DNA from 3 places in the Amycolatopsis sp. NPDC051716 genome. Region 1 is predicted to be linked to each of the others. Evidence: riboswitches for the same ligand, from Rfam matches in the RefSeq annotation. Region 1 holds a riboswitch; each other region holds the start of a gene.
The links. Region 1 has a riboswitch for S-adenosylmethionine ahead of thrC (threonine synthase). Riboswitches for the same ligand answer to the same signal wherever they lie in the genome.
Positions count from the first base shown of each region.

Region 2: it holds a riboswitch for S-adenosylmethionine, as region 1 does, so the genes downstream of both, AB0M30_RS42530 (ATP-binding cassette domain-containing protein) here and thrC (threonine synthase) in region 1, are expected to answer to the same signal.
Region 3: it holds a riboswitch for S-adenosylmethionine, as region 1 does, so the genes downstream of both, AB0M30_RS14470 (aminotransferase class V-fold PLP-dependent enzyme) here and thrC (threonine synthase) in region 1, are expected to answer to the same signal.

Region 1 covers NZ_JBFAZA010000018.1:105,297-115,417, forward strand. The annotation lists gene AB0M30_RS25000 (ComEA family DNA-binding protein) at 1-671, shown strand, start outside; gene AB0M30_RS25005 (ComEC/Rec2 family competence protein) at 1,390-3,750, shown strand; gene thrC (threonine synthase) at 4,117-5,382, opposite strand; SAM riboswitch class I at 5,396-5,529, opposite strand; gene holA (DNA polymerase III subunit delta) at 5,677-6,657, shown strand; gene rpsT (30S ribosomal protein S20) at 6,791-7,051, opposite strand; gene AB0M30_RS25025 (DMT family transporter) at 7,409-8,272, shown strand; gene AB0M30_RS25030 (VOC family protein) at 8,296-8,670, shown strand; gene AB0M30_RS25035 (class I SAM-dependent methyltransferase) at 8,667-9,287, opposite strand; gene lepA (translation elongation factor 4) at 9,403-10,121, shown strand, end outside.
Region 2 covers NZ_JBFAZA010000049.1:29,922-40,042, reverse strand. The annotation lists gene AB0M30_RS42555 (PadR family transcriptional regulator) at 36-635, opposite strand; gene metG (methionine--tRNA ligase) at 688-2,484, shown strand; gene AB0M30_RS42545 (TatD family hydrolase) at 2,494-3,330, shown strand; gene AB0M30_RS42540 (transglycosylase family protein) at 3,540-4,967, shown strand; gene rsmA (16S rRNA (adenine(1518)-N(6)/adenine(1519)-N(6))-dimethyltransferase RsmA) at 5,153-5,989, shown strand; SAM riboswitch class I at 6,119-6,209, shown strand; gene AB0M30_RS42530 (ATP-binding cassette domain-containing protein) at 6,417-7,430, shown strand; gene AB0M30_RS42525 (4-(cytidine 5'-diphospho)-2-C-methyl-D-erythritol kinase) at 7,500-8,462, shown strand; gene AB0M30_RS42520 (hypothetical protein) at 8,459-8,776, shown strand; gene AB0M30_RS42515 (ABC-F family ATP-binding cassette domain-containing protein) at 8,781-10,121, shown strand, end outside.
Region 3 covers NZ_JBFAZA010000009.1:70,637-80,757, reverse strand. The annotation lists gene lspA (signal peptidase II) at 1-365, opposite strand, end outside; gene AB0M30_RS14480 (hypothetical protein) at 443-1,030, opposite strand; gene AB0M30_RS14475 (hypothetical protein) at 1,035-1,637, opposite strand; gene AB0M30_RS14470 (aminotransferase class V-fold PLP-dependent enzyme) at 1,654-2,997, opposite strand; SAM riboswitch class IV at 3,037-3,151, opposite strand; gene AB0M30_RS14465 (potassium/proton antiporter) at 3,306-4,784, opposite strand; gene AB0M30_RS14460 (helix-turn-helix domain-containing protein) at 4,882-5,574, opposite strand; gene AB0M30_RS14455 (penicillin-binding transpeptidase domain-containing protein) at 5,750-7,375, opposite strand; gene ileS (isoleucine--tRNA ligase) at 7,459-10,121, opposite strand, start outside.

The sequences.
Region 1 (10,121 bases):
GGCTCTCCTGGCTGGCCGACCAGCTCTCGCCCGATGCGAGCACGGTCGGCCCGGGCGGCCGGCTGGTCCGGCGCTGGCTACCGGCCGCACCGGCCGGCACCGGCCGCCGCCGATGGGCGCTGGCCGGCGTCCTCATAGCGGTGGTGATGATCGTCCTCGGCGCGGTAGCGCTCGTGGGCGGCGGTCCACCGCCCGAGCCACCACCCGCGCTGCCGAGCGCAAGACCGGCGGCGGAGGCACGCGCCGCGCCGCCGACGGGCCTGGTGATCAGCGTGATCGGCCGCGTCCGGACGCCGGGCCTGGTCACGGTCCCGCAAGGCGCCCGGGTGGCGGACGTTCTGCGAGCGGCCGGCGGCCCCGAGCCGGGAGCGGACGTCGGCGCGCTGAACCTGGCCCGCAAGGTAACGGACGGCGAGCAGCTGGCGGTCGGCATCCCAGCCCCACCGCCGGCTCCCGACACCCCGGCGGCGGCCGCCGGAAAGCTCGACCTCAACACGGCAACGGCGGACCAGCTGGACACCCTCCCCGGAGTCGGCGAGGTGATGGCCAAGCGCATCGTCCAGTGGCGCACCGACCACGGCGGCTTCGCGAAGGTCGAGCAACTCCGCGACGTCGACGGCATAGGGGAAAGCAAGTTCCAGAAATTACGGGAGAAGGTGACGGTCGGATGAGCAGCTTCCCCGCGACACCTACCCGGGCCGGCTGTGGTGGGTATCGGCGAGGTGGGTCGAGTTCGTTCGCCGGCTTCCCCGTGGCCGCCATCCGGCTGGTCTGGGCGGCGTGGCCAAGGGCCGGTCCGCTCGTCGCGGGAGGCGCGGCGAGCGGGCCAGGCTTCCCGATGTCAGCTGCCTGGCTGACTGCGGCCGGTCCTGGCGGCGTGGGCGAAGGCGAGCCCGCACCTGTGAGTGGCGGTGCGATGAGTGCCTTTCCGATGGCGCATGCCTGGCGGCACTGGGTGTCAGCGAGGTGGACGAGTTCGTTCGCCGGGTGGCGCCGGGTGAGCGCCTTTCCCGTGGTCGCCACGCGGCTGGTCCTGGCGGCGTGGGCAAGGGCCGGTCCGTTCGTCGCGGAAGGAGTGGCGATCGGCGAGGTTTGCCGACGGTGCCTGCCTCGCTCGCTGCGATCGATCTTGGCGGCGTGGGCGAAGGCGAGCCCGCACCTGTGAGTGGAGGTGGCGGTCCGGCTCGCCACCGGCCAGGTAGCGATCGGCGAGCCTTTCCCGATGGGCCTGAGCCGACGGCACAGGCGAAAACGCATTCGTTCGTACACGGAAGCAGGTGAAACTCGCTTGAGCACCTCCCTCACGACCAACACCGGGCCGGCTGCGGCCCACGCCCGCAGCATCGCCGAACGCGAGTTCGCCCGCCCCCGAAAGCAGGTGGCCCCCGGATGAGCACCGACACCCGCCAGGACATGCGGCTCGTCCCGGCGGCAGCGGCCTGCTGGCTGGCGGCATTGGCCGGCCTGCTGCTCGGCTGGTGGACGGCCGTCGCCACCGGCCTTGCCGCGGTCGCGCTCGCCGGGCTGCTGCTGTGGCGGGCCCGCGACCGGCCCCGGGTGCGCGACGCGGCGGCAGCCCTGCTGATCCTCGGCCTCCTCGCCGCCGGCCCGATCTCCTGGCGAATCCGCGAAGCCCAAAGCGACGAACTCCGCGCCTCCGCCGCAGAAGGCCTCCCGTCGGCGTTGCGAGTCGTCGTCGCGGAACGTCCGAAGCCCGTGCGGAGCGCGGGGTACGCCGATCAGCAAGCCGGTGCCCGGTCGGTCGTCCTCGCCGCCGATGTGCGCACCGCATCGGTCGATGGCCGACCCGTCCCCTCCTCCGGCCGCGTCCTGCTGTTGGCCCCGGTCGCGCAGTGGGCGTCGCTGCTACCGGGCCAAGAGGTGACGGCAACGGGTCTGCTGATGCCGCCGCGCGGCTCGGACCTGACCGCCGCGGTGCTGTCGGTGCGCGGCCCGCCGGGTGACCCCGGCCCGGCGCCGTGGTGGCAGCGGGTGGCGGCTGCGCTGCGCACCGGCCTCCACGACCTGTGCCAGGTCCTGCCGGACGAACCCGCGGGCCTGCTCCCGGGACTGGTGCTCGGCGACACCAGCGCGCTGTCCCCGCGCGTCGAGCAGGAGTTCGTCTCCGCGGGGCTCACCCACCTCACCGCGGTCAGCGGCGGCAACCTCGCGGTGATCTGCGGGGCGGTCCTGCTCCTGTTGCGCCTGCTCCGGCTCGGCCCCCGGCTGTCGGCCGCGGCGGCCGGGACGTGCCTGGCCGGGTTCCTCGTCCTCGTCGGCCCGGAGCCGAGCGTGCTGCGCGCGGGTGTCATGGCGGCCGTGGCGCTCCTGGCCCTCGCGCTGGGCCGCCGCGGTTCGGCGCTGCCCGCGCTGGCCTTCGCGGTGTGCTTGCTGGTGGTCGCGGATCCGGCGATGGCCACGGACTTCGGCTTCGCGCTGTCGGTGTGCGCCACCGGTGGGCTGGTCCTGCTCGCGCCCCGCTGGGCCGACGCGCTGGTCCGCCGCGGGATCCCGCCGGGTTTCGCCGAAGGGCTGGCGATCCCGCTGGCGGCGTTCCTGGTGACGGCGCCGGTGCTCGCGGGCATGGCGGGTTCGGTGAGCCTGGTTTCGGTGCTGACCAACGTCCTCGCCGCGCCCGTGGTGGCCCCGGCGACGGTGCTCGGCGTGCTGGCGACGGTCACCGGCCCGTGGTGGCCGGGCGCCGGGAAGGTCCTGGTGCACTTGGCCGACCCGGAGGCTCGGTGGCTGATCACCGTCGCCCGGCACGGTGCGCGGGCGCCGGACGCGGTCATCGCCTGGCCCGGTGGCTGGGTGGGTGGTCTCCTGGCCGCTGCCGTCCTCGTGGTGCTGGTGCTCGCGCTCCGGCACCGGCGGGTGCGGGTGCTGATGGCGGTGCTCGTCGCCGGCGCGCTGCTGGTGTTCGTGCCGGTCCGGGTGGTGGCGCCGGCGTGGCCGCCGCGGAACTGGGCGATGGTCGAATGCGATGTCGGCCAAGGTGACGCCGTCGTGTTGGCGACCGCCGAACCGGGACGGGCGGTCGTCGTGGACGCCGGACCCGAACCTGGGCCGGTCGACGAGTGCCTGCACCGGCTGGCGGTCGACCGGATCCCGCTGCTGGTGCTGAGCCACCTGCACGCCGACCACATCGGCGGCCTCGCTTCGGTCTTCGAGGGCCGTGCGGTCGGCGCGATCGCCGTCGGGCCGGGGCGGTCGCCGGGGTGGGCGTGGCGGCAGGTGGCCGCCGAGGCCACCCGGCGGGCGGTGCCGCTGGTGGAGCTGACCCCGGGCGAGCGGCTGGACTGGCCGGGCCTGGCGCTCGACGTCCTGGGGCCGCGCTACGTACCGGCCCGTTCGGACGCGCCACCGGACGGCACGACGATCAACAACAGCTCGGTGGTGCTCCGAGCGGAGACGACGGCGGGCCGGGTCCTGCTGACCGGCGACGTCGAACTGGCCGCGCAAGCGGACCTGCTGGCCGACATCGGAGATCTGAAGGCGGACGTCTTGAAGGTGCCGCACCACGGAAGCCGCTACTCGCTGCCCTCGTTCCTCGCGGCGGTGGCCCCACGGGTGGCCTTGGTCAGCGTGGGCGCGGGAAACACGTACGGGCACCCCAGCAAGTCCACAATGGACACCCTCACGGCCCTTGGTGCACGAGTGACCCGCACGGACGTGGACGGCGACACGGCAGTCGTCGCCGGAACGGCGATAGCCCGCCGCGGCGAGCCCCGCGGCCCGCCGCGGCGGTGATGGCCGGGGCGGGGAAGGCGCCGCGGTCCGGTGACTCTCGCTGGGGAAGGCGCCGCGGGCCGGTGACTCTCGCCGGGGAAGGCGCCGCGGGCCGGTGTCTCTCGCCGGGAAGGTGCCGTGGGCCGGTGACTTTTGCCAAGGAAAGGTGCCGTAGTGGGCCCGGCGACTCGCGTCGGGGAGGCGACACGTGTTCGAGCGCCTGGGCGGACAAGGTGCGCCGCCGGGGCCGGTGAGCTTGAGCCCGGGAGAGGCGACACGTGGCCGTGCCTCTCCACCGAGCGCCGGGTCGGGCAGAGCGCCGGGTCGGGCAGAGCGCCGGGGCGGGCCGAGTGCCGGGGCGGGCCGAGTGCCCGCCCCGGCCGGAGCTCAGTAGCCGAGGGCCTTGTTCACGGCCGCGGCCGAGGGCGGCAGGGTCGCCTTGGGACCCACGTGGTTCTCGATCGCGTCGAGGGTCTTGAGGCCGTCGCCGGTGATGAGGAGCACCGTCTCGGCGTCCGGGTCCAGCTTGCCCGTCTCGACCAGCTTCTTCGCCGTGGCGACGGTGACCCCGCCGGCCGTCTCGGTGAAGATGCCTTCGGTGCGGGCCAGCAGGCGGATGCCCTCGACGACCTCTTCGTCGGAGACGTCCTCGATCGCGCCGCCGGTGCGGTTGACGATGTCGAGCACGTACGGGCCGTCGGCGGGGTTGCCGATCGCCAGCGAGCGGGCGATCGTGTCCGGCTTCACCGGCTGGACCACGTCGTGGCCCTCGCGGAACGCCGTCGACACCGGCGAGCAGCCGGTGGCCTGCGCGCCGAAGACCTTGTACGGGCTGGCGTCCACGAGGCCGAGCTGCCCCAGCTCACGGAAACCCTTGTCCACCTTGGTCAGCTGCGAACCGGAGGCGATCGGCACGACGATCTGCGGCGGGATGCGCCAGCCGAGCTGCTCGGCGACCTCGAAGGCCAGCGTCTTCGAGCCCTCCGAGTAGTACGGCCGGACGTTCACGTTGACGAACGCCCACTTCGGGTGCTCGCCGGCGAGCTCGGTGGCGAGGCGGTTGACGTCGTCGTAGTTGCCGTCGATGGCGATGAGGTCGCCGTCGTACACCGCGGTGGTGAGGATCTTGGCGCGCTCGAGGCTCTTGGGGATCAGCACGACCGACCGCCAGCCGGCGCGGGCCGCGGCGGCGGCCGTCGCGTTGGCCAGGTTGCCGGTCGAGGGACACGCGAGCACCTCGAACCCGAACTCGCGGGCCGCGGCCAGCGCGACGGCGACGACGCGGTCCTTGAACGAGTGCGTCGGGTTGCCGGTGTCGTCCTTGACCCACACGCGCTTGAGGCCGAGCTCCTTGGCGAGGCGGTCGGCGCGGACCAGCCGCGTCGCACCCGGCTCGGTGTTCGGGATCTCTTCGACGTTGGACGGAACGGGAAGGAGTTTCTTGTAGCGCCAGATGTTCTTGGGGCCGGCCTCGATGTCTTCGCGGCGGACGCGGCCGAAGTCGTAGGCCACCTCGAGCGGCGAGAAGTCTTCAGCGGAGACGAACTCCGGAGCGAGCGGCTGCCGGTGGCCCTCTTCCTTCGACACCAGTTCGACGGCGGGTCCGAGATCCGGGGTCTTGGTGGTGGAGGTCGTGCCGAGGGTGGCGGTCATCGCGAGGTTCCTTTCCTCATCTGCCCCGCCGAAGCGGGCCGGAATTGGCACCGTGGTCGTCAGCTATCCCGCGATCGCGGGATGACAGGCTGTACGCCGGTTGCCGGGGCTTCGTCGGGCCGTTCCCTCTGCCCCTCTGGATGAGCGGTATTCAATTGTCGGTGCGCGCACGCCGGATCCTCCGGGGCGGGCTGCCTCGGTTACACCGTACGACATCGCGCTCGGGCCGTGCCACGGTGGCCGCTCGACATCACCGGAGCGGGCGCATCGGAGCGCAAGTGAGAGGATTCCCGGGTGACCGCGCAAGCCACCGCCCCGGCCCCGCTGCACCTGGTGCTGGGCGAGGAAGAACTGCTGATCGAGCGGGCCGTCCGCGAGACGCTCGCCGCCGCGCGCGCGATGGACGCGACCGCCGAGCTGACCCGGGTCCGGGTGTCCGATCTCACAGCCCCCGAGCTGGCCGAACTGGTCAGCCCGTCGCTGTTCAGCGAAGGCCGGGTGATCGTCCTGGAGTCGGCGCAGGACATCTCCCAGGAGCTGGCCGATGCCGTCGCGGCCTACCTGAAGGACCCGGCCGACGGGGTCGTGCTCGTCGTCGTGCACACCGGCGGCGGCCGCAGCAAGGCGGGCAAAGCGCTCCCGGCGGCGCTGAAGAAGGCCGGCGCCGAGATCACCGAGTGCCCGAAGCTGACCAAGCCGGCCGAGCGGGAGCAGTTCGTGCGCCACGAGGTGCGCCGGGTGGGCGGCAAAATCGATCCGGCGGGGGTCGCCGCCCTGCTCGACGCCGTGGGCTCCGACCTGCGGGAACTCTCTTCGGCGGCGACGCAGCTGGTCGCGGACACGGGCGGCACCGTCGACGCCGACGCGGTCCGCCGGTACCACCGCGGCCGCGCCGACGTCACCGGCTTCGCGGTCGCGGAGAAGGCGGTCAGCGGCGATCGCGCGGCGGCGCTGGAGTCGCTGCGCTGGGCGATGCAACTGGGCGTCCCGCACGTGCTGGTCGCCGACGCGCTGGCCGACGCGGTCCGCACGATCGCCCGGGTCTCCGGCGCCGGCCGGGGCAACCCGAACCAGCTGGCGGGCGAGCTGGGCATGCCGCCGTGGAAGATCCGCAAGGCGCAGGGGCAGTCCCGGGGCTGGAACCCCGACGGCCTCGCGACGGCGATGCGCGTGGTCGCGCGGCTGAACGCCGAGGTCAAGGGCGTGGCGGCGGACCCGGGCTACGCGCTGGAGCGCGCGGTCCTCCAGGTGGCGGCGGCCAAGGGCGACCGCTGACCGCGGCTCCGGACGCGAATGACCCAGACACGACGACCTTCAAGCGCGAAGACCCGGAGGAGCGCAGGCGCGAAGTGCCCGGACATGAAGAAGGCCCCGGCCGAAGCCGGGGCCTTCCCAAAAATCAACCAGCTCAGAGCGCGTTGACGCGCTTCGCCAGCGCCGACTTCTTGTTGGCGGCCTGGTTGGCGTGGATGACGCCCTTCGAGACGGCCTTGTCCAGCTTCTGGGCGGCGTCGCGCTGCAGCTCGACGGCCTTGGCCTTCTCGCCGGCCTCGGCGGCTTCGCGGACCTTGCGGATCGCGGTCTTCACCGAGGACCGGATCGCCTGGTTGCGCTGACGCGCCTTCTCGTTCGTCGTGATGCGCTTGATCTGCGACTTGATGTTGGCCATAGGGCAACTCCTGTTTCACTCGGTGAGATTCGCCGCCGCGCTGAAGTGGCCCCGCTCGATGAGCGGGTTTCCTCCATGACGGAATGCCGCACGGGCAGCGAGCGATCACTCTAACAGCCGGGCCGCCGGCGGCCGGAGCCGGGAGTACCGTGGGCGGCGGCAGTGCCTAGGGTTCCGTCGCCGGTCCGAGCAACCCGCACCACCCGCACCACATGCACCACATGCACCTCAAAACCAGGACCGGCGGGCCTGGTCCGAGCGGCACCATCGGCGGGCCCGGACGGCCGGTCGTTCATCTGACGGGGCAAAAGCCTGGAGGACCAGCTTTTCGCGCGCGCGAAAAGCCGAAGGGGTCCCGTGAACGCCACCGCCTTGTCCCTCGTCCTCGTCGCCGCCGTCGTGCACGCCGCGTGGAACCTCGCGGCCAAGCGGATCTCCTCCGGCGGCACCCAGTTCGTCTGGCTCTACTACACGGCCGGCGCCGTCCTGCTCCTGCCCGTCACGATCGTGCTGCTCGTCGTCGAACACCACCGTCCACAGTGGAGCTGGCTGCTCGCCGCCGCGGTCACCGCCGTCCTGCACATCGCCTACGGGATCGTGCTGCAGCGCGGGTACCGCGTCGGCGACCTCTCCGTCGTCTACCCCGTCGCGCGGGGCACCGGGCCGCTGCTGTCGGTGCTGGCCGCCGTCCTGGTGCTCGGCGAGCGGCCCGGGCCGCTCGGCCTGCTCGGCGCGTTCCTGGTCGTCGCCGGGGTGCTGGTGATCAGCACCGGCCGGAAGGGCGGCGACCCCCGCGCCGTGAAAGCGGGGATCCTCTACGGCCTGCTGACCGGGGCCGTCATCGCCGGCTACACGCTCTGGGACGCGCACTCGGTCACCGGCCTCGGGGTGCCGCCGGTCGTCTACTTCGGCCTGGGCTCGGTCCTGCAGAGCGTGCTGCTCGTGCCCGGCGCCCTGGCCGATCGCGCCGAAGTGACGCGGATCTGGCGGGAACAGCGCCGCGAGGTCCTGCTCGTCGCGGTCCTGTCGCCGATCGCCTACATCCTCGTGCTGTTCGCCCTCACCATGGCGCCGGTCAGCCTGGTCGCGCCCGCCCGGGAGCTGAGCATCGTGCTCGGCGGCCTCGCCGCGTGGCTGGTCCTGGGCGAGCGTGACGCCGTGCGGCGGCTGGCCGGGTCGGTGATCGTGCTGTCCGGCATCGCCGCGATTGCGGCCGCCTGAGCCCGTCCGGTAGGGATGGTCGGATGGAGATCCTGAAGAGCCGGCTGCTGATCCGCCCGCGGGACGTCGCCGCGTCCACGGCGTTCTACCGCGACACCCTCGGCCTGGCCGTCGAGCGGGAATTCCCCGGTGGCACCGTGTTCTTCCTCGGCCACGGCTCCCTGGAGGTCTCCGGTGCGGGCGAGACGGGCTCGTCGCCCGATCTGGTGCTCTGGCTGCAGGTCCGGGACCTCGCCGGCACCCTGGCCGAGCTGAAGGGCAACGGCCTGGAGCCGGTGCGCGACGCGCGGCGCGAGCCGTGGGGCCTCGACGAGGCCTGGATCGCCGATCCGGACGGCACGCGGATCGTGCTGGTCGAGGTGCCCGAGGGACACCCGATCCGCACGGACACCCGCTAGGCGGGCTTGACGGCGCGCAGCTGCGCGGCGAGCGCGGCGAACCCGGGCGGCTCCCAGGTCCAGGTCTGCAGGTCGGCGAAGCCCGCGGCGGCGGCTTCGTCGGCCAGGACGTGCCTGCTCACGGGCAGCCACTTCTCGTGCGCGGACAGCAGCAGCCGGCCGCCCGGGCGCAGCACCCGGAACAGCTCGGCGAACCCGGCCGCGCGGTCTTCCCACAGCATGACGTTGTTCACGCTCAGCACGACGTCGACCGAGCCGTCGGGCTCGCCGGTGTGCGCCGCCGACCCTTCGCGCAGCTCGGCGCGGTCGCCGCAGCGCTCGTGGCACAGCGTGAGCATCTCGGGGGAGGGGTCGACGCCGACGGCGCGCCCGGCCAGGCGGGCGGCGGCTTCCAGGCCGACGCCGGGGCCGGGCCCGACGATCAGGACGGTCTCGTCGGGCTCGAGCTTCGCGAGGTCGACGACGCGGTGTTCGGTGGCGGCGTTGCCGCGGGCCATGACCCAGCCGCCGAGGCGGCCGAGCGTGCCGGTGGGGTGACCGAACGTCCGGTCGAGGACGCGGGCGAAGCCGCTGGTCTCCGGCTGGGGAGGGGGTGCCGGCTGGTGCGGAGTACTCATACTTCGAGGGCACCACGGATCGCGAAACCCCGCATCGGGGATGACCCCCAACCGCACCCGGAGGGCCATGGGACCATAGAGGTGGCCATCCCCGACTTTCCGAGGACTCATTCGAGTGACGACGTTCGCCGACACGACCTTCACGCCTCCGGAGCTCATCCGGAACTTCTGCATCATCGCGCACATCGACCACGGCAAGTCCACCCTGGCCGACCGCATGCTGCAGCTCACCGGCGTCGTGGAAGAGCGGGCCATGCGCGCTCAGTACCTCGACCGGATGGACATCGAACGCGAGCGCGGCATCACGATCAAGGCGCAGAACGTCCGGCTGCCCTGGAAGGTCGACGGGCAGGACCACGTCCTGCACATGATCGACACCCCGGGCCACGTCGACTTCACCTACGAGGTCTCCCGGGCCCTGGAGGCGTGTGAAGGCGCTGTCCTGCTGGTCGACGCCGCGCAGGGGATCGAGGCCCAGACGCTGGCCAACCTGTACCTCGCGCTGGAGAACAACCTCCAGATCATCCCGGTGCTCAACAAGATCGACCTGCCCTCGGCCGACCCCGACAAGTACGCAGGTGAGCTGGCCCACATCATCGGCTGCGAGCCGGAAGACGTCCTGCGGGTCTCGGCCAAGACCGGCATGGGCGTCGGCGCGCTGCTCGACGAGGTCGTGAAGTCGGTTCCGGCGCCGCAGGGTGACGCCGACGCGCCCGCCCGGGCGATGATCTTCGACTCGGTGTACGACACGTACCGCGGCGTCGTCACCTACATCCGCGTCGTCGACGGCAAGATCACGCCGCGCGAAAAGATCAAGATGATGTCCACCGGCGC
Region 2 (10,121 bases), on a different contig from region 1:
ACTGTGCCCCAGCGGGATTCGCTAGTCAAACTTGATTACCGGCCGGGCGGTGCGCCGAAGACTTCGCCGGACTCGCCGGCCATCACGTAGTCGCCGGCTTCGAGCCGCTCGATCAGGCGCTGCAACCAGCTCAGGCTCGCGTCGGTGATCCCGCCCCACAGCCGGTACAGCTCGCCCACGTGCTCCGGCGTGCCCAGCCCCATGTTGACCTTCAGCTCCTCGAGCATCAGCCCCGCCTGCCGCTGCTCGGCCTCCAGGTGCACCAGCCGGTGCCGGAGCAGGTTGATCACGCGCGCCCGGGGCAGGGTGGTCATCAGCGAGATCGCGGCCGAGAGGTCGGGGTGGTTGAGCTGGGGATCGGACAGCGCCTTCGAGAGCAGGACCTGGTACTCCTGCTCGCCCTCGCCGGTGAGCCGGTAGGCGGTCCGGTCCGGCCCGCCCTCGCCCGGTTCGACGTCGACCTGCTCCAGCAGGTCTTCGGCGGTCATCTTCTTCAGCGCGTGGTAGATCGACCCGGGCTGGACGTTGGCCCACTTGTCCGCCGACCAGGTCAGCAGCTCGCGCCGCACCTGGTAGCCGTGCGCGCGGCCGTACATCCGCACCACCCCGAGCACGAGCAACCGTGTCGCCGACAACCGGGCCTCCCTCTCGACAATGCGCGTGACGCCCTCCGTAGGCTAATAAGGTATGAGCACCCCTGTGTTGACCGCGGTGGCCTGGCCCTACGCCAACGGCCCCCGCCACATCGGCCACGTGTCCGGATTCGGCGTCCCGTCCGACGTCTTCTCCCGCTACCAGCGAATGGCCGGCAACCGGGTGCTCATGGTCTCCGGCACCGACGAACACGGCACCCCGATCACGGTCCAGGCCGACAAGGAGAACTCCACCCCGCAGCTGACGGCGGACAAGTACACCCGCCAGATCGGCACCGACCTGCAGGGCCTCGGCCTCTCCTACGACCTGTTCACCCGGACCACGACCGGCAACCACGCCGAGGTGACGCAGCAGATCTTCCTGGCGCTGCACCGCAACGGCTACGTCGCGCCGAAGACCACGCGCGGGGCGATCAGCCCGTCCACCGGCCGCACGCTGCCCGACCGCTACGTCGAGGGCACCTGCCCGATCTGCGGGTACGACGGCGCGCGCGGCGACCAGTGCGACAACTGCGGCAACCAGCTCGACGCCGCCGAGCTGATCAACCCGAAGTCGCGGATCAACGGCGAGACGCCGAAGTTCGTCGAGACCGAGCACTACTTCCTCGACCTGCCGGCGTTCACCAAGACCCTCGGCGACTGGCTGGGCACCAAGACCGACTGGCGCCCGAACGTCCTCAACTTCACCAAGAACCTGATCGACGACATGCGGCCCCGGCCGATCACCCGCGACCTCGACTGGGGCGTCAAGATTCCCCTCGACGGCTGGCGCGACCAGCCGCTGAAGCGGTTCTACGTCTGGTTCGACGCGGTGATCGGCTACTTCTCGGCCAGCGTCGAGTGGGCTCGGCGCTCCGGCAACCCGGACGCGTGGCAGGAGTGGTGGAACAACCCCGACGCCCGGTCGTACTACTTCATGGGCAAGGACAACATCACCTTCCACGCCCAGATCTGGCCGGCGCTGCTGTTCGGCCACAACGGCGAGGGCGACAAGGGCGGCGAGCCCGGCAAGTACGGCAGGCTGCACCTGCCGGACGAGATCGTCTCCAGCGAGTTCCTCACCATGAGCGGCTCGAAGTTCTCGACCTCGCGCGGGCGCGTGATCTACGTCGAGGACTTCCTGCGCGACTTCGGCCCGGACACGCTGCGGTACTTCATCTCGGTCGCCGGCCCGGAGACCCAGGACACCGACTTCACCTGGGACGAGTTCGTCCGCCGGACCAACTTCGAGCTGGCCAACGAGTGGGGCAACCTGGTCAACCGGTCCATCTCGATGGCGCACAAGAACGTCGGCGCCATCCCGCGCCCGGAGGCCCCGACGGCAGCCGACGAGGACCTGAAGGCGTTGTCCCGCAAGGCGTTCGACACCGCGGGCGCGCACCTGGCCCGGTCGCGGTTCAAGCTGGCGGCGGCCGAGGCGATGAAGGTCGTCACCGCGGCGAACAAGTACATCTCCGACCAGGAGCCGTGGAAGCTCAAGGACGACCCCACGCGGCGCGACACGGTGCTGCACACCGCGCTGCAGGTCGTCTCCGACGCCAACACGCTGCTGACGCCGTTCCTGCCGCACTCGGCGCAGAAGGTGCACGAGGCCCTCGGCGGCACCGGCGTCTGGGCGGCCCAGCCGGAGCTCAAGGAGGTCGACGACCTCGACATCGACGGCCGGGTCAACCCGATCCTCACCGGCGACTACGCGAGCGAGCAGGCGAAGTGGGAGTCGAAGCCGATCGAGGTCGGCAAGCCGCTCGCCAAGCCGTCGCCGCTGTTCGCCAAGCTCGACCCCGAGCTGGGCGAGACCGGCCCGGAGTGGGCACCGATCGTCAAGGAGTAAGAGGTACGCATGGGTGAAGAGAAGCGCGAGCTGCCGCCGGTCCCGGACCGGCTCCCGGTGTCGGTGGTGGACGCGCACACCCATCTCGACGCGTGCGGCGCGGTCACCGCGGCCGATGTCACGGCCATGGTCGACCGCGCCGAGCGCGCCGGCGTCGCCCGCGTCGTCACGGTCGCGGACGACCTCGCCTCGGCCCGCTGGGCCGTCGAGGCGGCGGGCTGGGACAGGCGCGTCTTCGCCGCGGTCGCGATCCACCCGACCCGGACCAAGGAGTTCGGCGAGGCCGAGCGGGCCGAGGTCGAGCGGCTGGCGGCCGGGGACCGCGTGGTCGCCGTCGGCGAGACCGGCCTCGACTACTACTGGGACTACTCGCCGCACGACGCCCAGCAGGAGGCGTTCCGCTGGCACATCGACCTCGCGAAGCGGCTGGGCAAGCCGCTGATGATCCACGACCGCGAGGCCCACGACGACGTGCTGCGCATCTTGGCCGAAGAGGGTGCGCCGAATGCCGTAATTTTCCATTGCTTTTCCGGGGACGCCGAAATGGCGCGCAAGTGCGTCGGCGCGGGTTATGTCCTTTCCTTCGCGGGCACCGTCACGTTCAAGAACGCCAAAGGTCTCCACGAGGCGGCCCGGCTCTGCCCGCCGGGGCAGTACCTCGTCGAGACCGACGCGCCGTTTCTGACCCCCCACCCGTTCCGTGGGCGGCCGAACGAGCCGTTCGGCGCCGCCTACACCGTCCGTCACCTCGCGGCGCTCAGGGGCGAAGCTGTCCACGTGGTTGCCGAATCGGTCCGGACCACCGCCGAGCGCGTCTACCGACTCCCCAGTGTCACAACGGGTTGAACGCATTGCGACAACAGGGTTCCCTGTTCGGCCACCTGATGGAGTGACCCAGATCACGACACTCCGGGGGGTGTTTGCGGAACCCGCCGCAACCCGTTACTGTCCCGTGATCGTGCCGGTCGGACCTGCGTTCAGCAGTTGCCGATCGTCACGCCCAGTCGTAGAGACGGCGCCCCCGACCGTCGTCTCGTGAAAGGGAACGATCCCCGGTGACAGGTAGCAGACAGGCTGGAGCGCGCTCCGCCGTCCTCGAACGCAGTCATTTCGAGGACACGGCATACGGCCAGCTCGACTTCTCCGACGACCCGAACATCACGCAGCAGGACATCCTCGCCGCACTCGGCCCCGATGCCGACGCGATGATGGCCGAGATCGACGTCGACGTCGACGAGCTGATCCGGCTCATCAACGCCGAGACGACGTACCTGCCGCCGATCGTCATCCCGGACGAGATCGAGGCGGACCGGACCGCGTCCCCGCAGGCCAAGCGGGCCGCGCTCGACGAGGGTCTCCGCGAGACCACCAAGATCTGGAAGCGCCGGTTCCTCAAGGGCGCCGTCCTCAGCGTGATGATCAGCGTCGCCGGTGGCGGCGCGGCCGCGCTGGCGATGAACAAGAGCATCACCGTCGACGTCGACGGCCACCAGCAGACCGTGCACTCCTTCGGCGGCACCGTCGGCGAGGTGCTCGAGGACGCGGGCCTGTCCGTCGGCGCGCACGACTCGCTTTCCCCCTCCCCGCAGGCGGAGGTCGGCGACGGCGGCGTCATCAAGCTCGAGCGCGGGCGCCAGCTGAAGATGATCGTCGACGGCGCGGAGCACACCTCCTGGGTCCGCGCGACCCACCTCGGCGACGCGCTGTCCCAGCTCGGCATGACCGGCATGGACAAGCCCGGCACGTGGATGTCGATGCCGAAGGACGGCGAGCTGCCCCTGCAGGGCGCGACCGTCGAGATCAAGACCCTGAAGACCATCACCCTGTTCGACGGGGCCAACGCGCCGAAGCAGGTGAAGACGACCGCGGTCACGACGAAGGAGTTCCTGGGCGAGTACAAGCTCACCCTGGGCCCGGAGGACCAGGCCGAGGGCGGCCTGGACGTCAAGCTGACCGACGGCGCCGAGGTGCACCTCAGCCGCACCGGCGTCTCGACGGTGACCCAGAAGGAGTCCATCGACCCGCCCGAGCAGAAGGTCGACGACCCCGACCTCGCCAAGGGCAAGACTTCGGTCGAGGACCCCGGCACGCCGGGCGAGAAGATGGTGACCTACAAGGTCACGCAGAAGAACGGCAAAGAGGTCTCTCGCGAGAGCGTCTCCGAGAAGGTCATCACCCAGCCGAAGCCGAAGATCATCCACGTCGGCACCAAGCAGGCCCCGACCCCGGAGATCGGCGACGGTTCCGCGTGGGACCGCATCGCGCAGTGCGAGTCGGGTGGCAACTGGGCCATCAACACCGGCAACGGCTACTACGGCGGCCTCCAGTTCGACAAGCGCACGTGGGACGCCTACGGCGGCGACGAGTACGCCGCGCTGCCGAACCAGGCCTCGCGTGAGCAGCAGATCGCGGTCGCGGAGAAGGTCAAGGCCGGCCGCGGCGGCAGCTACAGCGCCTGGCCCGTCTGCGGCAAGAAGGCCTGACGCTCCACTTCCCGGAACGGCCCTCGTCCACCTCGGACGGGGGCCGTTCCGCGTGTCGTCCCGCCAATCACGCGTGTCGTCCCCTCAATCACGGGTGATGACCCTCCAATCACGCGAGCCGACCCTCCGGGTACATCAACCGACCGTCCGGGTACGTGCTCCGGCCCTCTGGGTAGGCTCGTCCGGTGGTTGAACTGCTGGGACCTGCCGAGATCCGCGGGCTGGCGGCCGAACTCGACGTGCGGCCGACGAAGAAGCTCGGGCAGAACTTCGTGCACGATCCCAACACCGTCCGCCGGATCGTCGAGCTGGCGGCCATCGCCCCCGGCGACGTCGTCCTCGAGGTCGGGCCCGGGCTCGGGTCGCTGACCCTCGGGCTGCTCGCCACCGGCGCCCACGTCGTCGCCGTCGAGATCGATCCCAAGCTCGCCGAGCGGCTGCCCAAGACTGTCGCCGAGCGGGGGCCCGACGCGGCCGGACGGCTCACCGTCATCGGTGCTGACGCCATGCGCATCACCCGCGAGCAGCTGCCCGCGCCGACCGCCCTGGTCGCCAACCTGCCCTACAACGTCGCCGTGCCGGTTGTGCTGCACCTGCTGGCCGAGGTGCCCTCGCTCCGGAAGGGCCTCGTCATGGTGCAGACCGAGGTCGCCGACCGGATGGCCGCCGGCCCCGGCAGCCGGATCTACGGCGTGCCCAGCGTCAAGCTCGCCTGGTACGGGACCGCGCGCAAGGTCGCCGCCGTGCCGCGCTCGGTGTTCTGGCCCGTGCCGAACGTCGATTCCGCGCTCGTCGCCTTCGAGCGCGGCGACACGACGGCGTCCGAAGACCGGGACCTGCTCTTCGGCCTGGTGGACGCCGCCTTCTCACAACGCAGGAAGACGCTGCGGGCCGCGCTCGCGGGCTGGGCGGGTTCGGCCGAACGCGCCGGCGAGCTGCTGACGGCCGCCGGGATCGACCCCCGGACCCGCGGCGAGCAGCTGGGCGTGCACGACTTCGCCCGGATCGCCGCCGCGCGTTAGCCGTTCCACAGTGGAAGCGGCGTGAAAATACGCCCTCGCCGCCCTTGATCCCGCGATTCGGACACCTCCACTCGTGTGATCTGGGCCAACAGGCTTGCGTTCGCTCCTCGGGATCGGTTTTACTCAGTACGTCCATCCCGAGCGACTGAGAGACCTGGCTCGCCGAAGTCGCAGCAACCACCCTCCACAGGGCAGGTGCTACCGCCAGGACCGATGGAGGCCGTTTTCGATGAAGAGGGTAGCTCGCCCCCTGCTCCTGACCAGGCGTCGCGTAGTCGACGAAGGCCGCCGCTCCGTGACCGCATGTCGACGCTCCAACTGAGCTTGTCGTAGCCGGTCCACCTCTTCTTCACGCACCGTCCTAACAGGACGGAACTTGCCTGCGGCCGGGTGCCGCCATGCGTGCACCCCGTTTTCTGGAGCCTTCGTGATCACCGTCGAAAATCTGTCCAAAACCTTTGCCACCAACGGAAACTCCGTCGTCGCGCTCCGGGACGTGAGCGTCGACGTCCAGGCCGGCTCGCTCTTCGGCGTGGTCGGTCCCGCCGGGTCCGGCAAGTCCGTCCTCGCCCGCTGCATCGCGCTGCAGGAGCGCCCCGACCGCGGCGTCGTCCGCCTCGACGGCCTCAACACCGGCACCCTCGACGGCCGCCGCCTCCGCGAGATCCGCCGTCAGCTCGGTGTCGTTTCGACGAAACCGGAGCTGATCGCCGAGCGCACCATCGCCGGCAACATCGCCTCCCCGCTCGAGCAGCTCGGCGTCGACGGCCCGCAGCGCCGCAGCCGGGTCGGCTCGCTGCTCGACCTCGTCGGCCTGACCCCGCGCGCCGCGCAGCGCCCGGGCGAACTGTCCGCCGGTCAGCTCCGCCGCGTCGCGGTCGCGAAGGCCCTGGCGGCGGCGCCCGCCGTGCTGCTCGCCGACGACCCGACCGCCGGTGTCGACCCGGAGGAGGCCGGTGCGGTGCTCGCCGTTCTCGACCGGGCGCGTTCCGAGCTGGGCGTCACCGTCGTCGTCACGACGCCGGACGCGGGCGTGGTCCGCCGGGTCTGCGACGACGTCGCGGTGCTGGAGGACGGCACGGTCGTCGAGCGCGGCACGGTCCTCGACCTGATCTCGGACCCGGCCAGCCGCACCGCGCAGGCGCTGCTGCCGGCCATCGAGACCGTCCGCGCGCAGGCGGCGCGCTACGACCGCTCGGCCGACGTCGTGCTGGTCGGGTTCGCCTCGGTCGGCGCGCTGCTGCCGGAGGCCGCGGGCCGCTTCGACGTCGAGTTCGCCACCATCGGCGGCGGCCTGACCCGCATCGGCGACACCCCGGTCGGCCGCTTCCGCCTCGGCGTCCGCGGCGAACGGGCCGACGCGGCACTGGCGTGGGTCGCCGAGCGCGGCGGCCACGTGACCTACACCGCTCGCGGCCCGCAGGGTGTCGCGGCGGCTTGATCCGGCCACGAGAACGCCCCGATGCGCACGTCGCATCGGGGCGTTTTCGCGGGCACGTAGGCTGGTCGGGTGCTCGCCGTAGTTCCGCCCCCAGTCACCGTCCGGGTCCCGGCCAAGGTGAACCTGCACCTGTCGGTCGACGACCTGCGCGAAGACGGTTACCACGAGCTGGTGACCGTGTTCCAGGCGCTGTCGCTGACCGACGAGGTGACCGTCGCGGTCACCGAAGAGCCCGGCATCGAGGTCTACGGCGAGGGGGAAGGCTCGGTCCCGACCGGTCCCGAGAACCTGGCCTGGCGGGCCGTCGAAGCGCTGGCCGGGCACGTCGGCCGCACCGGGGAACCGAAGATCCGGGTGGTGCTGCGCAAGGGCATCCCGGTCGCCGGCGGGATGGCGGGCGGCAGCGCCGACGCGGCGGCGACGCTCGTCGGGCTGGCGAGCCTCTGGAACCTCGACGTCACCCGCGACGAGCTGGCCGAAATCGCCGCCGGGCTGGGCAGCGACGTCCCGTTCGCGCTCTACGGCGGTACCGCGCTGGGTACCGGCCGCGGTGAGCAGCTGGTCCCGGTGCTGTCGCGGCACACGTTCCACTGGGTGCTGGCCTTCGACGCCGAAGGGCTGTCGACGCCGAAGGTGTTCGGCGAACTGGACCGCCTGCGCGCGGCGGGCAACCCGCCCCGGATCGGCTCGCACACGCCGGTCGTGGAGGCGCTGGCCTCCGGCGACCCGCGCCAGCTGGCTCTCCTGCTGGGCAACGACCTGCAGGCGGCGGCGGTCTCGCTGCGGCCCGGCCTGCGCCGCACGCTCCGGGCGGGGGTCAACGCGGGCGCGCTGGCGGGCACGGTGTCCGGCTCCGGTCCGACGTGCGCGTTCCTCTGCGAAGACGCGCAGTCGGCGGTGGAGGTCGCGGCCGAGCTGTCGGGCGCGGGGGTGTGCCGGACGGTCCGCGTGGCCCACGGCCCGGTCCCCGGCGCCCGCGTGGTCGGCGGCGACGACGCGCCACGCCCGGCGCCGCCGCGGGTGCACGCGTGAAGCACGCCGAGTTCGCGTTCCCCGGCCCGCTGCGCGACAAGCTGGTCGCGGGGATTCCTGCCGGGGAAAAGCTTTCGGCCTCCGCGTGGCCGGCCCGGCGCAGCGGCGAAGCCGGCATCGGAATACGGCTCGGTCGGTGTCGCGTTGTGAGCAGAGCCGCCGAGTCGCAGTGTCGTTCGGGAAGCGGAGTGGGCTCGGCCCGCGCACGCCGGCTTGCCGAACCGTTGCCCGCGTTGAAATATCGCCATTTCGCCGAGACCGCCGAGTCCCGGTTCGTCATCGTGCCGGCACCTCCCAACGAAAGGATCGGCTGAACGGATGGCCAACCTGGTCAATCTCGAGTCGGTGAGCAAGTCCTACGGGGTTAAGCCACTGCTGGACGGCGTCTCCCTCGGCGTCGCGGCCGGGCAGCGCATCGGCGTCGTCGGCCTCAACGGCGGCGGCAAGACCACCCTGCTGGATGTCCTTTCCGGACTCGCCGAGCCCGATTCCGGGCGGGTGAGCCATGTCGGCGGCCTGCGGATGGCCGTCGTCACCCAGCGGACGGAGCTGCCGGACGGCAGCAGCGTCGGCGAGGTCGTGCTCGAACGCTACGGTGCCGAGCACGAATGGGCGGCCGACGCGCGCGTTCGGTCCATTGTGGACGGCTTGGGCATCACCGCGATCGGGCTCGACACGCCGACCGCGAACCTCTCCGGTGGCGAGCGGCGCCGGGTTTCGCTGGCGGCCGCGCTGACCGGTGAGCTCGACCTCGTCGTGCTCGACGAACCGACCAACCACTTGGACGTCGAAGGTGTCCAGTGGCTCGCCGACCACCTGCTCACGCGGCGGATCGCGGTCGTGGTCGTCACGCACGACCGGTGGTTCCTCGACACCGTCGCCACCCTGACGTGGGAGGTCGCGAACGGCCGCGTCGAGCAGTACGAAGGCGGCTACGCCGACTGGATCTTCGCGCGCGCCGAGCGCGCCCGGCTGGCCGCGACGGCCGAGGAGAAGCGGCAGAACCTGGCCCGCAAGGAGCTGGCGTGGCTGCGCCGCGGCCCGCAGGCCCGCTCGTCGAAGCCGCGTTACCGCATCGAGGCGGCCGAAGCGCTGATCGCCGACGTCCCGCCGCCGCGTGACTCCGTCGAGCTGCAGGCGTTCGCGAAGCGGCGGCTCGGGAAGACCGTGCTGGAGCTGGAAGACACGACGTACCAGGTCGGCGAGCGGACGCTGCTCGACCACGTCACCTGGCGGATCGGCCCGGGCGACCGGATCGGCCTGGTCGGCGTCAACGGCTCGGGCAAGACGTCGCTGCTGAAGCTGCTCGGCGGGGACGTCGAGGGCTCGACCGGCCGCCGCGTCGAAGGCAAGACGGTCGCGCTCGCGCACCTGCGCCAGGAGCTCGACGACCTGCCCGGCGACCTGCGCGTGCTGCAGGCGATCGAGCAGGTGGCCGGGCGCGTGGTGTTCGGCAAGCAGGAGATGACGGCGTCGCAGCTGGGCGAGAAGCTCGGCTTCCCGGCGGCCCGCCAGTGGACCCCGGTCGCGGACCTCTCCGGTGGCGAGCGGCGCCGGCTCCAGCTGTGCCGGCTGCTGATGGCCGAGCCGAACGTCCTGCTGCTCGACGAGCCGACGAACGACCTGGACATCGACACACTGCAGCAGCTGGAGGACCTC
Region 3 (10,121 bases), on a different contig from region 1:
TTGCCGGTGGCGCCGGCGAGCACGAGACCGAGGCCGATCGCCCAGCCGATCGACCGCAGCCGCCGCGACAGCCAGATGATCGCGATGACGACGGCGAGCGCGACCAGGGCGAGCACCCACGTCATGCCGGTGGCCATCGAGAACGCGGCACCGGGGTTGCGGATGACCTGCAGGTAGATCAGCCCGCCGAGGACCTTGACCGGCTCCTTGCCCTCCAGGTTGGCCACGACCAGGTTCTTCGTCACCAGGTCGATCGCCCAGAACACGACGGCGACCGCGAAGACCCAGCCGACCCGCCGCTTGGGCAGCAGCGGCTTCGCCGGGACTTCCGGGTTCTCGGGCGCGTCCGCGGCGGGATCGGGCACCGCGTCGGCGGGCGCGGCGGTGTCGGGTTCGGAGTGGCTGGGCTCGGTGCTCACCGGTCCATTGTCCACGGCGCTGGTCAGGCCGCGTCGGGCCCGTCCGGCCGCGGGCGCAGGAGGACGGCGAAGGCGGCCGCGAACAGCACGCCCGCCGCGGCGAGCGCGCCGGCCACCGGGGGCAGGAACACGGTCGCGACCAGCGCGAACACCCCGGCGACGGCCAGCAGGAACCGGCTGCGCTCGTAGCCGGCCAGCAGCAGGAGGCCCAGCGTCGCCAGCAGAGCGCCGCGGACGTCGCCGCCGAGCCGGAGCTGGAGGGCGCCGGCCAGGTCGAGCAGCGGGACGGCGGCCAGCGCCCCGAGCGTGCCGAGCAGGAACCGGCCGGGCCGCGGGGGCCGCAGCTCCCGCCAGTACCAGGCGGCCACGGCGAGCACCACGCAGGCGAGACCCGCGAGCCAGCCGAGCTTCGTCGCGGGCGTGGGATCGACCGAGACCGCGATGGCCCGCACCTCGTTTCCGGCCGCACGGCCGGGGCCGTACCAGCTTGGGGACGGCTGGTAGCCCTGCGCGACTCCGATGCCGCCGGGGACCACTTCGACGGCCACCATCACCAGCAACGCGAACCCCAGCGCGGCCAGCGGGAACCAGGACCGCCGTGCACACCCCATCGCGTCAGGGTATCGGGCTCGGGTTTCCCCGCAGCAGGGCGACGAAGGCGGCGGCGAGCAGGATCGACGCCGAGATCAGCACGCCCGCCATGTCCGCCGAGAGCACCACGGCGACCAGGGCGAACGCGACCGTGGTGACCAGGAGGAACAGGCTGCGCTCGTAGGCGGCGAGCAGCAGCAGGCCGAGGGTGGCCAGCAGCGGGCCGCGCAGCCCCTCGTCGAGCCGGAACTGCCAGGACCCGACCAGGTCGAGCAGCGGGACGGCGAGCAGCGCGGCGACCGTGCCGAGGACGAACCGCCCGGTGCGGACGGGCCGCCGGGCCAGCGCGTACCAGACGGCCGTGCCGGCGAGCACCACGCCGAGCGCGACCAGCCACGCGGGCCCGGCCGGCAGGCCACTTTCCACCCGGTGGAAATCGTCCAGGGGCAACCGAAACGCCTGGCTGTGCTCGGTCACGCCGGGCGGGACCGAGTACGGTCCGACGAGGAGGTTCGCGGACTCGCTTTCGGCCCGGCTGCGGCGGGCCACCAGCAGCACCGCCGCCAGACCGATCTGGGCGAACCCCAGCAACGCCAGCGGAAACCAGAAACGCGGCCCTCTCCCCATCGGCCCAGGCTAGCGCTCAGCAGAAGGGCGGCAGCTCCCGCGGGTCGCCCACCGGCGCCCAGCGGCCGTCCACCTTCGCGTACTCCCAGCGGGCTCCGCGGGCGACGATCTGTCGCAGCGCCAGCAGCACGCGGTCGACGTGTTCCGCCGTGCTGCCGAGGCCGAGGCTGACGCGGACCGCCTGCTGCCCGTCGCCGCCGGCGACGCCGATCAGCCGCTTGGCCGCGATGTGGGCGCAGAAGGCGCCGTCGCGGACACCGATGCCGTACTCGGCGGACAGCACCGCGGCGAGCCAGCCGGGGTCGAAGCCGTCGACGACGAAGCTGACCGTGCCGACCCGGTCGACCGGCGCGTCGAACAGCCGCAGTTCGGCGCAGCCGGGGATGGCCTCGAGGCCCTTGCGCAGCCGCGTGAGCAGGGCCAGCTCGTGGGTTTCGATCGCGTCCCAGTTGTCACTGAGTGTTTCGCACGCGACGCCGAGCGCGTACACGCCGACGGTGTTGGGCGAACCGGCTTCGTGGCGCTCCGGGCCGGTGTTCCAGACGACGGCGTCCTCGGTGACGAGCTTGGTCGCGCCGCCGCCGGCGAGGTACGGCCGGGCCGCGCGCAGCCAGTCGGCGCGGCCGATCAGCGCACCCGCGCCGAAGGGCGCGTACAGCTTGTGGCCGGACAGGGCGATGTAGTCGACGTCCAGTTCCTTGAGCGAGATCCGGCGGTGCGGGGCGAGCTGGGCGGCGTCGAGGGCGATGCGAGCGCCGTGTTTCCGTGCCACGGCGGAGATTTCGGCCACCGGGAGCAGTTCGCCGGTCACATTGGACGCTCCGGTGACGACGACCAGCCGCGGTCCCTGCGGGGCGTCCGCGAGTGCTTCGTCCACGGCGGACACCGCGGCGAGGCGGGTGCGCGGGGTCGGGATCCGCCGGACGTTCGGTCCTGGCCACGGCAGCAGCGCGGCGTGGTGCTCGGTGTCGAAGACGATCACCGTGGTGTGCCGCGGCAGGCTGCGGGCGAGGAGGTTGAAGGAGTCGGTGGTGTTGCGGGTGAAGACGACGGTGTCAGTCCGCCGGGCGTCGACGAAGCGGCGCAGGACGTCCCGGGTGCGCTCGTAGAGCTTGGTGGAGACCTGCGACGCGAAGCCGGCCCCGCGGTGGACGCTGGCGTACCAGGGCAGGAACTCGTCGACGGCGCCGCGGACGGCCTCGAGGCACGGGGCGCTCGCGGCGTGGTCGAGGTTGGCGTAGCCGATGTCCCCGCCGGTCACCAGCGGCACCCGCAGCGACGCCCCCGCGACGGCGGGGATGGCGCGGGTTGCGGGGCTTGCGGGGGTTTCGAGCGGGGTGCGGTCGATGGCGAGAGTCATCGGGGTGCCTCCTCGGCGATCCGGGGGACCCCGGCGAGGGGCCCGCGCTTGCCCGTCGCACGGCGCGACCGGCCCGGTCTTCACCCGGGGCACCCCACCGCGGTAGGAGGGTTGCCGGCCAGCAAGCCGGGGCTTCGCGCTGGCACTCATGACCTGAGCCAGAAGGTAACCGAGAACGCGGCCGGTGGCCAACCCCCGCCTCACATTCTGAGACGCCGCTCACAGAGAGTGATCCCTCCAAGTGCCCCAATGTGGCCTTCGGTGCGTTGAACGCAACCAAGGCCACATTGGGGCGGAAGAGGTCCCCGTCAGCGGCCGGATTCGCCCTTCCAGCGAGCCAGGCGCCCGGCGCGGTCGACGGCGCGCAGCCGGCGTTCGGCGTCGTCGCGGACGGCGCTCGTGGTGACGACCAGCAACTGGTCGTTCTCCTGCAGCCGGCTGGTCTTCTGCGGTGTGAAGCCCGCGCCGTCGCGGACGACCAGGCTGATCGTCGCCCCGATCGGCAGCCGCAGCTCGGACAGGTACACGCCGTGCAGCTTCGATCCCGGCTGGATCCGGACCTGCAGCAGTTCGGCACCCAGCTCGTCCAGCGGCGCGGAGTCGACCTCGACCTCGTGCGGCTCGGACTTCTTGGCCAGCCCGAGCCGGCGCGCGAGCGGGCCGAGCGTCGCCCCCTGCACCAGCGTCAGCACGATGACCAGCACGAACACCGCGTCGACCAGCCGCTGCGCGCCCGGCAGACCCTGCGACAGCGGGATCATGGCGAGCACGATCGGCACGGCGCCGCGCAGCCCGGCCCACGACAGGAACGCCTGTTCCCGCCACGGCAGCCGGAACGGCAGCATCGCCAGGACGACCGAGACCGGCCGCGCCAGCAGCAGCACGACCGCGCCCGCGACCAGGCCCGGCACGATCGCGTCGAGCAGCCGGCCCGGCGACGCGAACAGCCCGAGCAGCACGAACAGCCCGATTTGCGCCAGCCAGCCCAGGCCCTCGGCGAACGACAGCGTGTCCGATCGGTGCGGCAGCCGCGAATTGCCGAGCACCAGCGCGGCGACGTAGGTGGCGAGCAGCCCGGACGCGTGCAGCAGCTGCCCGGACGAGTACGCGACGACGCACACCGCGACCGTGGCGAGCGGGTAGAGGCCCGTCGCCGGCAGCGCGGCCCGGCGCAGCGCGTGGCCGCCGAGCCAGCCGAAGGCCAGCCCGATGGCCAGGCCCGCCGCCAGCTCGTAGACCGCCAGCAGCGGCAGCGTCCAGTCCACAGTGGTGCCTTCGGCCAGCACCACGACGGCGATGTAGGCCGGCGCGTCGTTGATGCCCGACTCGAGTTCGAGCGCGCCGGTGAGCCGTTTGCCGATCCCCGCCGTGCGCAGCACCGAAAACACCGCGGCCGCGTCGGTCGAGGCGAGCACCGCGCCCCACAGCAGCGCCAGCCGCCAGTCCAGGCCCAGCAGCCAGTGCAGCGCCGCGCCGGTGACCGCGATGCTCACCACCACGGACACTGTGGACAGTGCGATTCCGCGGCCCAGCGCGGGTTTCACCGCCGACCACCGGGTGGTCAGCCCGCCTTCGGCGAGGATCATGACGAGCGCGGCGAGGCCGAGCGACTGGGTGAGCCCGGGGTTGTCGAACCGGATGCCGAAGCCGGCTTCGCCCAGCACGACGCCGATCCCCAGGTACAGCAGCAGCGAGGGCAGGCCGAGCCGGATCGACACGCGCACGGCCAGCACGGAGGCGAGCAGCACGACACCGCCGACGCCGAGCAGCACGGGAAGCTGGTCCATGCCCGCCTCCTCCCGAGTGCCGTGGGGCCCTCAGAATAGTGAAGCGCGGGGGTTAACTCGTTCGTGTACCGCTGCCCGGCGCCGGGCACCCGGTGTGTTAAGGCGCCGCGACACCACCGAGCGCGTCGAGATCGACACCGAGAGCGGCGAACGGCTCCCCCGCCGCGGGCAGCACCTTGACCGCGCGGTGGCCGTCCCTGGCCACCCAGCCGGCGTCGACCGCCCGGTCGAGCAACGCCGCGGGCAGGGCACCGGCGAGGTGGTCGCGGCGCTCCGTCCAATCCAGACAGTCACGCAGCAGCGGCCGCCGGCCGGCGGCGACCGGCACGCCGAGGTTCGCCAGCACCGTCCGCCCGCGCGGGGTCAGCGCCAGGCCGTCGGCGGTGTCGACCAGGCCGGTGGCGAGCATGCCTTCGCGGAGGGCCACGCCGAGCTCGCCGGCGAGGTGGTCGTAGCAGGTCCGCGCGAACCCGAGCCGCCGTGCGCGCAGCGAGGACTTCAGGCCGGTTGCGGGCCGGTGTTCGGCGTGCTGGGCCAGGTGCTCGATCAGCTCGGCCACCCGCGGGTCGGCGATCCGGACGTAACTGGCCCGCCCCTGCTTGACCCGGACGACGAAGTCGGCACCGGCCAGCCGGGTGACGTGCTCACTGGCCGTCGAGAGGGCGATCCCGGCCGCCTTCGCGAGCTCGCCGACGGTCCAGGCCCGCCCGTCCAGCAGCACGAGGCACATGGTGGCCCGGCTCGGGTCGGCGAGCACCGCGGCCACCTCGGCCAGCGCGATCGTCTCCATGCCCCCACGCTACGGCCCCGACCCGTCGGCCACGGCCGAACCATCGCCCCCCACCGGACGACACGCGTACCTGGACGGTCGGCTCGCGTACCTGGACGGTCGGCTCACCGGCCGACCCTGTAGGTACGCGAGCCGACCCTGTAGGTACGTGAGCCGACCCTCTGGGTATGCGGGGTCAGAGGGGTTTGAGGAACTTGGCGGCGACCTGGACGGCCGGGCCCGAGTCGTTCGAGTTCTCGAGGACCACCGCGAAGGCGATGGTGCCGCGGTAGCCCACGAACCAGCCCGTGGCCTGCTTGCCGTCGCCGAACTGGGCGGTGCCGGTCTTGCCGAAGACGGTGCCCGCGGCCGCGGCGGCGCGGCCGGTGCCGCTGGTGACCACCGCGCGCATCATCTTCCGCACCTCGCCGAGCACCGACGCCGGCGGCGGCGAATAGCCCTTGACGACCGTGGTCTCGGCGTCGTGCCACAGCCGCGGCGTGATCGCCTTACCGCTGGCGACCGTGGCGGCCATCAGCGTGCCGCCGAGGGCGCTGGCCTGGATGCGGCCCTGGCCGAACCCGTCCTCGACCTGCTCGTCCTTGCTCGCCGCGGGCTCGACCTTCCCCAGCTCCGTCTTGAGCCCGGGGATCTCGTAGTCGGCGTTGAGGCCGAGCTCGTCGGCGGCCTTCTTCAGCCCGTCCGCGGGCAGGCCGAGCGCGAGCTGGCCGAACGTCGTGTTGCAGGAGCGCGCGAACGCCGTCTGCAGGTTGGTCGCGCCCAGCTCGAACCCCTCGTTCTTGACCGTCCGCGTACCGATCGTCGCGACGCCCGGGCAGTCGACCGGCGACGTCGCGTTGAGCCCGCTCTGCTGGACCGCCGCCACCGACGTCGCGATCTTGAACGACGACCCCGGCTCGTACAGGCCGTTGAGCGCCTTCGGCGAGTTCCCGGCGGCGGCGTTCTGCGCGACGGCGAGGATGTCGCCCGAACCCGTGTCGAGGGCGACGAGCATCGCCGACCCCTGGTAGCCGTCCACCGCGGCCTGGGCGGCGTTCTGCGCGTCCAGGCTCAGGCTCGCCACGAGCGGCTTCGCCCCCTCGGCCGACGCCTTCCCGAACAGCGTCTCGAGGCTCTTGCCGCCGGCATCGACGCGCTCGACGGCGAATCCCCCGCCGGCCGCGGCGGTGACCTGCCCGGTGAGCGCCGAGCGCAGCAGCGGGGCCGGGTTGCCATCCGCCGGCCGCACGCCGCCGGGCCCGCTGACGACCAGCGGCTTGCCGTCGCGGTCGGCGACCGCGGTGGTGTCCTGCGCGGCGGTGCTGATCACCAGCCGCTGGCCTGCCTCCAGCTTCGGGTGCAGCAGCGACGGCGCCCAGTGGACCAGCCACTGCCCGCCGTTCTGCGCGACCTGGAACGGCACGTCGTAGGTCCACGTCTTGCCCGGCTTCAGCACCCACGAGAGGCTGAACGTCCCGTCCGTCTGCTTCGCGCCGGCCGCGGCCGGCTGCAGGGCGCTCAGCTTGGCGGTGACCGACGACGGGGTCAGCGCGTTCCGCGTGGCCCGCAACGCCACCGCGGCCGCCGCGTTGTCGTCGGTCAGCCGGGCCGCAGCGTCGGGGTTGTTCTCGGAAAAGTCCTGCAGGTACTCGGTGATCGCCGAGTTCGGGTCGTGCGCGCCCGGGTTTTCCACCGTGGTCGCGCCCGCGGCGGCCTCCGGCGTCGATCCCCCGCTGTTCAGCACGAAGAACGCGGCCACCAGCACCACGACGACCAGCAGCGCGCCACCGATCAGGATGCCGCGTCTCTTACCAGGATTCACCTTCGACGTACCCCTCCCCCAAGGTGCCGCCCCGGATCCGGGGTGGCCGGTCGAGTCTGCACCCTACCGGCCACCCGCGGCAATCATGCTTTCGCCACCGCCACGGTGACCTTCGTGCCGTCGCCGACCGTGCCGGCGAAGCCCTCGGCCACCGGGCCGTAGCTCACCGACGTCGCCAGCGTCTCCGACGCGAGGAACTCCTCGTGCGTCCGAGCCGCTTCGACGACTTCGGCGGGCGCGTCGATGGTGAGCGCGATCCGGTCGGCGACGTCGAGCCCGGCGTCCCGGCGGGCCTGCTGGACGACCCGGACCAGGTCGCGAACCAGGCCCTCGGCCGCCAGCTCCGGCGTCACCTCGGTGTCGATCAGGACCAGCCCGGACCCGCCGGGCAGCTCCGCCGCCGCGCCGCCGCCCTTGGCGACCAGCCGGCGTTCGAACTCGCCCTCCTGCAGGGCGATCCCGGCCGCGACCACGGCGCCGCCCTGGAACGACCAGTCCCCCGCCTTGACGGCCTTGATCACCGTCTGGACGTCCTTGCCCAGGCGCGGGCCGGCGGCGCGGGCGTTCACCGCGACCTCGAACCCGCCGTGCGCGCCGACGTCGGTGGTCAGCTCGACCGCCTTGACGTTCACCTCGTCCCGCAGGATGTCGGCGAAGGCGCCCATCGTCTCGGCGTCCGAAGCGGCCACGACCAGCGACGACAGCGGCAGCCGCACGCGCAGCTTGTTGGCCTTCCGCAGCGACAGCGCCGACGACGCCACCTGCCGCACCCGGTCCATCGCCGTCACCAGTGCCGCGTCCGCGGGCAGGTCGTTCGCGTTCGGCCAGTCGGTCAGGTGCACCGAGCGGCCGCCGGTGAGCCCGCGCCAGACGACCTCGGTGGTCAGCGGCAGCAGCGGCGCCGCCACCCGCGAAGTCACCTCCAGCACGGTGTGCAGCGTGTCGATCGCGTCCTTGTCGCCCGCCCAGAAGCGGTCGCGCGAGCGGCGCACGTACCAGTTCGTCAGGACCTCGAGGAAGTCCCGGACGGTCTGGCACGCGCCCGCGACGTCGTAGTGGTCCATCGCGTACTCGACGTCGGTGACCAGCTCGTGCGTCTTCGCCAGGACGTACCGGTCGAGCACGTTCGGCGAGTCCGTGCGCCACTGGCCCTCGACGCCTTCCGCGTTCGCGTACAGCGCGAGGAAGTAGTACGAGTTCCACAGCGGCAGCACGGCCTGGCGGACGGCGTCGCGGATGCCCTTGTCGGTGACGACGAGGTTGCCGCCGCGCAGGATCGGGCTTGCCATCAGGTACCAGCGCATGGCGTCGGAGCCGTCGCGCTCGAGCACCTCGTTGACGTCCGGGTAGTTGCGCAGCGACTTGGACATCTTGGCGCCGTCGGAGCCCAGCACGATGCCGTGCGCGACGCAGGTGCGGAACGCCGGCCGGTCGAACAGCGCCGTCGCCAGCACGTGCAGCAGGTAGAACCAGCCGCGGGTCTGCCCGATGTACTCGACGATGAAGTCGCTCGGGTAGTGGTGCTCGAACCACTCGGCGTTCTCGAACGGGTAGTGCACCTGGGCGTACGGCATCGAGCCCGAGTCGAACCAGACGTCGAGGACGTCCGGGACGCGGCGCATCGTCGACCGGCCGGTCGGGTCGTCCGGGTTCGGCCGGGTCAGCTCGTCGATGTAGGGCCGGTGCAGGTTGTCCAGCCGCACGCCGAAGTCGGCCTCGAGCTCGTCGAGCGAGCCGTAGACGTCGGTGCGCGGGTACGCCGGGTCGTCGGACTGCCACACCGGGATCGGCGTGCCGAAGTACCGGTTGCGGGAGATCGACCAGTCGATGGCGTTCTCCAGCCACTTCCCGAACTGGCCGTCCTTGACGTTCTCCGGGTACCAGGTGATCTGCTGGTTGAGCTCGACCATCCGGTCCTTGAACTGCGTCACCGCGACGAACCACGACGAGACCGCGCGGTAGATCAGCGGGTTCCGGCAGCGCCAGCAGTGCGGGTAGCTGTGGTCGTAGGTCTCGTGCCGCAGCAGCACGGCGCCCTGCTGCGCCGCGGATCCGGTGCCGTTCTTGAGGTCCCGCACGATGTTCGGGTTGGCGTCGAAGACCTGCTGGCCTTCGTAGTCCGGCACGGTCGCGTCGAACTTGCCGTGCGCGTCGACCGGCGTGACCGGCGGGATGCCGGCGGCGTCGGTGACGACCTTGTCGTCGGCACCGTAGGCCGGGGCGATGTGGACGATCCCGGTGCCGTCGTCGGTGGTGACGTAGTCGGCGGCCAGCACCTGGTGGGCGTTCTCGGTGCCGGTGAAGTACGGGAACGGTGGCGCGTAACGGGTTCCGAGCAGCTGCGTGCCGGTGTAGCGCGCGACGACCGTCGGCTCTTCGCCGAGTTCACGCGCGTACGCGGCCACCCGCGCTTCGGCGAGCAGGAACCGCTTGCCTTCGCTCTCCACGACGACGTACTGCACTTCGGGGTGCACGGCGGTGGCCAGGTTCGACGGCAGCGTCCACGGCGTCGTCGTCCAGATCAGCAGGTAGGTGCCGTCGAGGTCATTGTCGTTGCCCTGCAGGCGGAAACCGACCGTGACGGCCGGGTCCTGGCGGTTGCGGTAGACGTCGGAGTCCATGCCCAGCTCGTGGTTGGACAGCGGCGTCGCGTCGCGCCAGCAGTACGGCAGGACCCGGTAGCCCTCGTAGACGAGTCCCTTGTCCCACAGGCGTTTGAACGCCCACAGCACCGACTCCATGTAGG